3 regions of the Rhodohalobacter sp. SW132 genome follow, and region 3 is predicted to be linked to each of the others. Evidence: riboswitches for the same ligand, from Rfam matches in the RefSeq annotation. Region 3 holds a riboswitch; each other region holds the start of a gene.
The links. Region 3 has a riboswitch for thiamine pyrophosphate ahead of thiM (hydroxyethylthiazole kinase). Riboswitches for the same ligand answer to the same signal wherever they lie in the genome.

Region 1 (2,272 bases), on a different contig from region 3:
GAATGCAATTCGCTGTGAGAACCTGTAATCCATTCCTAAAAGTATGGAATAAGCCCCAACATCATCCATCACGGAGAAAGTGGTAATCCCGGTTGTAAAACTTCCCCGGCTATGTGCGTAAGTGTAGTTGCCAAACCCGATGTAGAGCGCTGAGTCAGCTCCGCCGGCTGTCGCGGCAACGGCTCCTGCAGAAAAATAGTGGTTTTCACTCACAGCACCGCCAAACCGTGCCCCACCAAAAAAGAGCTGATTGGAAATTCGTACTCCGGGCAGCATGCTGATGCCGCCTGTAACCGAAAAGTTATCCGTAATACCGTAAGATAATCCGGAAATAAAAATATAGACATTCTGATAGTATCCCTGGCCTTTTTGGAGGGGGCGTGCCGTAGGAGATACAAAAAGCCGGCTCGTGTTCGGGTTCTTAAACCATCTGCGGAGTGGAGCATCGGGATCAGCAGTATGTATGACCTCGATTCTATCAAGCCGAACAAAAATACGTCCTGCCTGTTTTTGCAGCTCAAGTTCAGTGTCGGTTACCGAAAGAATTTCTCCCTGGAGCTGGCTGCCATCGGTTAAGGTAAGTACAATGGCTTTTGTAGAATCTACAGTAACTTCTTCCGGCGAAATTTGTGCCACCAGATGGAGAGGAAGCAGTGAGATCATCATAACAAAATAAATAGAAAGAAATCGTTTCATAAGAGCTCAAATAAGGTCTGGTAATAACACATACCTATGATAATGTTAATATCAACATGCAGCAATAATGTTGTGAATCACTTTGAACTTATTTTATTTACCGGTAGTTTAATTGCTTCATTCAACCAATTAAGGTTGGGGGTGCTTGTTAAAGGGCTGAGATCATACCCCATGAACCTGAACCGGGTAATTCCGGCGAAGGGAAACCGTGCGAATGGGTTTCATTGAATTAGAACCTGTTCAAACTTGCCCGTCATTCAAGTTGCTCCTGCCGTAAACCTAAGTATTTTTTAAAGGATTACAATGCAAGCAACAAAGTTACTCACTGTTTTTGTACTGCTATTATGTTCGGCTGCAACCCAATTATCAGCCCAGGTGGCAACAGGAACCGTGTACGATTCAGATTCAGGTGAGCCGATACCCGGCGCAACCGTTACACAGCTGCACACACAGAACGGAACTGTAACCAACAGCGAAGGGGAATTTCGTCTTGAATTACTCTCAACAGCCGAGCAAGCTATTGAAGTTCGGTTTGTAGGTTATCAACCCTCACGTTTACAGATCGAAACTCCCGGTCAGCCGCTCGAAATTTATCTTCAGCAGGGTGCAGTCTGGGGTGACGAAATTTTTGTGGAGGGTGTGCGCGTGAGTGAACGCGCACCATTTACGCAGACAACCGTGGAAAGAGCGCGGCTGGAACAGGATAATGTGGGGCAGGATCCCATCTACACTCTTGAAAGATTTACTCCTTCTATCCTTACGCATTCCGATTCAGGCACACGTTTTGCCAACTACGGGTACATGCGTCTTCGGGGAATGGATCAAACCCGGATCAACATGACGCTAAACGGAATTCCGCTCAACGATATGATTGATCAGGGCGTTTTCTTTTCAAATTTCAACGATTTTGGTAACAGTATTCAGTCGGTTCAGGTGCAGCGCGGCGTAGGAACCAGCACGAATGGAACGGCATCCTACGCAGGTTCCGTAAATTTTGAGTCAAAAAATATCACGATGGATGATCCGTCAGGTGAAGTTAAACTCACCGGCGGCGCATTCAATTCCTATCGGCTGAGTACGGAGGTTAACACCGGTTCCATCAATAATTTTGGGCTGCAGACCCGCTTTACCCAGACCGAATCAGACGGCTACCGAAATCACTCTGGCACCGAATCGAGATCTTTTTTTCTGTCAGGCGGTTATTTTGGAAGTACTAATATTTTCAAAGTCACTGCTTTTACGGGATACACGTTTAATGAGCTGGCTTACGATCCGGTTCCAATTCAGTTGATTCGAGAGAACCCGAGGGCGAATACGATTTCCGTGCATGACGAAGATAATTTTGGTCAGCAGTTTCTGCAGTTCCAGTACGGGCGAAGCTTTAGCGATCGGCTCTCGCTTGCATCATCCCTTTACTACGGCGGGGCCGGCGGAGATTTTCCCGTAGGATTTCCCGGGGATGACGGGGAATTTGTACAGCAGGTTTTCAGCCTGTTTAACGACCACTATGGACTGCTTTCCTCCTTGCAGTATACGGATGGAGATCGTTTTGAACTTTCTGGCGGCATACACGCCT
Region 2 (2,272 bases), on a different contig from region 3:
TATTCGCTGTATCGGAGGAGCGGTGATAATCTGTATGCGTTCCGGTGTGATAGTGGAGAACAGGTATACCGGCTTCGTAGAAGGATGCATGGTCACTGGCGCCGGTTCCGGCAGGAGTGCGGGTGATGTTCAGCGAATCCGAATCTATATCCTGCAGAATATCATTCCATTGTTCGGCCGTACCGGTACCGAAAATTGTCAGCTCATTACCCTCCATCCTGCCGATCATATCAAAATTGATCATGGCAAGCACATTTTCCGGTTCAATTTCCATCTGTTCAACAAAAAAACCGGATCCCAGCAACCCCATCTCCTCTCCTGAAAACGCTACAAAAATCATATCTTTATCCGGAGTATTATCAGAAAAATAACCGGCCAGCCATAAAAGTCCTGCAGTTCCAGATGCGTTATCATCTGCACCGGGATGTATCACCCGTTCATCACCGGTCTCCATAGATATCATACCTCCCCTGCCCTGAGAATCGTAATGAGCTCCAATTACGATGACTTCGTCGCTCTCTCCCCTGCCCTCAATTTTTGCAACTACATTTCGGGCGATATGATTCTCCATCTGCATCGCCTGTGGAATGGGGCCTTCCAAAACAAATTGCTGGAAATAGGTGCCTTCATCTCCGGCAGGAATTAAACCGTGCTGAAGAAACTGATCGGCAATGTAGTTTGCAGCCGTTGCCTCACCGGCTGATCCCGCCAGCCGCCCTTCCAGTTCGTCTGATGTTAGCCATTCAACGTGCTCCCGGATTGAAACATCGTGCTCACCCGACGGTGCCGGTTCACTACATCCGTAAATAATAAAAAGTATCAGGGTGATAATGCCCAATGACGATAACTGACCAGAAATATAATTCATTGCGAAATATTTAAAGATTTTTCCCTCATAAAATACACTATAAATTCTTCTTTGACAGGCATGATTTTATGTGTTTAGCCAATAAACCTGAGCCCGGCAGGGGTGACATTATTACAAGTATCACCGCAGTGGCGCGGGGTCGCTGGGAGAAGAGATTTTCGGTGTCAATGTCCCGTTTTATCTGCCTCTCACTCTTACAAGCCTCTTCGTATATATAAATAACTCGGCGCCACTGTGTCACCGCGGTTCATTTTTTCCCTGATACAAAAAAGAAATCCGCCTTGATGCCGAGCTGAATCCCTCTTACCTTTTGTGTTCAATCTTATAAGGTTGGGGGTGTCCCGATAAAAAATCGGGACTGAGATCATACCCTGTGAACCTGAACCGGATCATACCGGCGTAGGGAAACCGAGATCTGCAGCAGGAACAATTTCCGTTTCAAATGTTGTACCCCCTCCTTCAATCGAATCATAATTGATGGAGGCATCATGATTAAATATACAATTCTACTTTTCGGACTGATTTTTTCAGTCCACTCACTCCAGGCGCAAACCATAGACGGCCGTGTTTTAGACAGCTCATCCCAGGCTCCGCTTCAAGGCGCCAGTGTTATTGAAACCGGAACCACAAACGGCACATCAACCAATACAAACGGAGAGTTTTCTCTCACTCTATCTGATGAAAGCGACCAAATCACTGTTCGTTATGTTGGATATCAATCTCAAACGATCACGATCTCCGGAAATGAAGATCAACTGGAAATATTGTTGCAGCGGCAGGCTGTTTCCGGTGGCGAAGTATTTGTGAACGCCCTTCGGGTTGATGATTCCACTCCCATAGCTTACAGCAATATTTCGCGCGCTGATATTGAATCGCGAAACCTGGGGCAGGATATTCCATTTTTAGTAAAGACCTCTCCTTCGGTCGTGTCCACATCGGATGCAGGAGCAGGAATAGGTTACACCGGGCTGCGTATTCGCGGTGTAGATCCGGGACGGATAAATGTTACAATTAACGGAATTCCGGTGAATGATGCAGAATCACACGGCGTATTTTGGGTGAACATGCCGGACCTGGCTTCATCAACCCAAAATATTCAAATTCAGCGCGGTGTAGGAACATCCACACAAGGAGCCGGAGCTTTTGGCGGATCTATGAATTTGCAGACTGCTTTGATGAGGAACGAGCCCTATGGAGAGATTAACACGAGCGTGGGATCATTTGGAACGCAAAAGTTTAATGTTCAGCTCGGGTCAGGAATCATGGATAACAACTGGCAATTTGAAGGACGCTTTTCGAAAATCGACTCCGACGGTTATGTCGATCGCGCCAGCTCTGATTTGCAATCCTATTATTTTGCAGCGGCACGGCATGGTGACAGAAGCCTCTTAAAGGCTGATGTAT
Region 3 (2,272 bases):
TCAGTATATCCGAATCTCAGGATCTGAACTTCAGCAAGGCCAAATAGTAAATGGATCAGATAATGTTCTCGGTGCAGGCCGGGTTGAAACCGGTGGATGGACAACGTTTAGGGTAACTGCTTCTGGTCAACATTTTTACGGGTATCAAAACGGAAATACCATCGTCCATACCCATGCTGATGAGATGGAAGAAGGAAGAACTGGCTTTGCATTTACCGGTTCCGGAAATATTAAAATTCGGCTGATTGAATTTACTGCGCTTTAACTCAGGAATCTATCTGCATCTACAAAAGTCTGTTTTCGAAATACTATGAATGTATAGAGGGGCATAATTGTACTATTGGTAAATCAAACAAAATCATAAATTATGTCCTATACAGTCAAAATTAAAGACATTCAGAATATTACGCACGATGTAAAACAGCTAACGTTTGAAAAGCCGGGTGGATATGAATTTTCACCGGGGCAGGCTACAGAAGTGGCGATTGATAAAGAAGGATGGCGTGATGAGAAACGCCCATTTACTTTTACTTCCCTTCCCAAAGATGATTACCTGGAGTTTGTGATTAAAATCTATCCGGAACACGACGGGGTGACGGAACAAATTGGAAAACTGGAACCCGGGGATAACCTGATGATCGGTGATGCGTGGGGTACGATTCAATATGATGGTGAAGGTGTTTTTCTTGCCGGAGGTGCCGGCGTGACGCCATTCATCGCCATACTCCGTGATCTGCACGAAAAAAGTGAAATTGGAGATAATCACCTCATTTTTTCAAATAAATCACCTAAAGATGTAATTCTGAAAGAAGAGTTCGAATCGATACTGGGTATCCAATTTACCAGTCTGGTAACCGATGAATTCTCCAAAGATGACCTGTTCCTGGATGGCTATATTGATAAAGATTTTCTCAAAAAACAGATTACCGATTTCGAACAGCCGTTTTATGTTTGTGGACCTAAAGAATTCAATGAAGCGATGATGACCTACCTGAAAGAACTTGGTGCGGATCCCGATGCTCTTGTGTTTGAGGAGTGATCTCAGCATTTGCTCATTTATTCAAAAAAATCCTTTTTAAAATTTAAAAAGTGAGCATCAAAACGGGGATTTCCCTGCCATTGACGCTCACTTTTTGTATGTTCCATACACCATTAGGGGTGCCCCGTTCTCAGGGGCTGAAATAATACCCTTATCACCTGATCCGGATCATACCGGCGGAGGGAAATGGATTGATTCGCTCATATTCTTTAGTGAGTGAGTGAACCTGTTTTCTCTTCCCGCCCGTTGTGACCGATCTCGATCTGAAATTATCAAAAAAACTGCACAGCCATGAATGAAGCTGAACGTACATCAAACCACCTGCAAAATGTGAGAGAGACCGGGCCGCTGGTCCACAATATTACCAACTATGTAGTGATGAACAATACCGCAAACGCACTGCTCTCGCTGGGTGCTTCCCCTGTGATGGCGCATGCCAAAGAAGAAGTCGCCGACATGGCAGCCATCGCCAGTGCACTGGTTATCAATATCGGAACGCTGAGCCCGCACTGGGTGGAGGCAATGGAGATTGCGATGAAATCAGCCGCTGAAAACGGCGCGCCAATTATTATTGACCCCGTAGGTGCAGGCGCAACACCGTATCGCACAGATACGCTCAAGAAATTGATTGGTGCTACTTCGCCGGATATCATTCGGGGAAATGCATCTGAAATCGGCGCACTTTACACTGCTGATGTAAAAACAAAGGGTGTGGACAGCACACAGGAGAGCCACTCATCGGTTAACGCCGCTCACCACCTGGCCGGGGAATATAGCTGCGTGGTGGTTGTAAGCGGCGAAACAGACTATATCGTTTCAGAAAATGAAACGCGGACCGTACATAACGGGCATTCGCTGATGGGCCGCGTGACCGGAATGGGGTGTACAGCTTCGGCGCTCATCGGGGCGTTTGCCGGTGCGGGAATTGATCCCGTAGAAGCGTCACTCTCTGCCATGCGTGTGATGGGCATTGCCGGTGAGATGGCTGCTGAAAAATCGGCCGGCCCAGGCTCATTTCAGACCCACTTCCTTGATGCACTCTACGTATTGGACAACCAGGGAATAGAATCGCGACTGAAACCGGAGGAAACCCATGCGTAAGGCCGACCTGAGCTTATACCTGGTAACCGACCGGGAAATGATGAAAGAGAACAGTCTGCCCGAACTGGTGCAAATAGCAGCGGAAAATGGAGTAACGACAGTTCAACTTCGGGAAAAGAACGCTTCAACCCG

Region 1: it holds a riboswitch for thiamine pyrophosphate, as region 3 does, so the genes downstream of both, DYD21_RS16125 (TonB-dependent receptor) here and thiM (hydroxyethylthiazole kinase) in region 3, are expected to answer to the same signal.
Region 2: it holds a riboswitch for thiamine pyrophosphate, as region 3 does, so the genes downstream of both, DYD21_RS16115 (TonB-dependent receptor domain-containing protein) here and thiM (hydroxyethylthiazole kinase) in region 3, are expected to answer to the same signal.

Annotation. Positions count from the first base shown of each region.
Region 1 covers NZ_QUOK01000009.1:197,139-199,410, reverse strand. Annotated here, with positions in the region: gene DYD21_RS16130 (hypothetical protein) at 1-696, opposite strand, end outside; TPP riboswitch at 824-917, shown strand; gene DYD21_RS16125 (TonB-dependent receptor) at 1,000-2,272, shown strand, end outside.
Region 2 covers NZ_QUOK01000009.1:191,362-193,633, forward strand. Annotated here, with positions in the region: gene DYD21_RS16110 (M28 family peptidase) at 1-868, opposite strand, end outside; TPP riboswitch at 1,191-1,291, shown strand; gene DYD21_RS16115 (TonB-dependent receptor domain-containing protein) at 1,357-2,272, shown strand, end outside.
Region 3 covers NZ_QUOK01000001.1:783,313-785,584, forward strand. Annotated here, with positions in the region: gene DYD21_RS03345 (DUF2231 domain-containing protein) at 1-265, shown strand, start outside; gene DYD21_RS03350 (FAD-binding oxidoreductase) at 368-1,039, shown strand; TPP riboswitch at 1,145-1,241, shown strand; gene thiM (hydroxyethylthiazole kinase) at 1,331-2,140, shown strand; gene thiE (thiamine phosphate synthase) at 2,133-2,272, shown strand, end outside.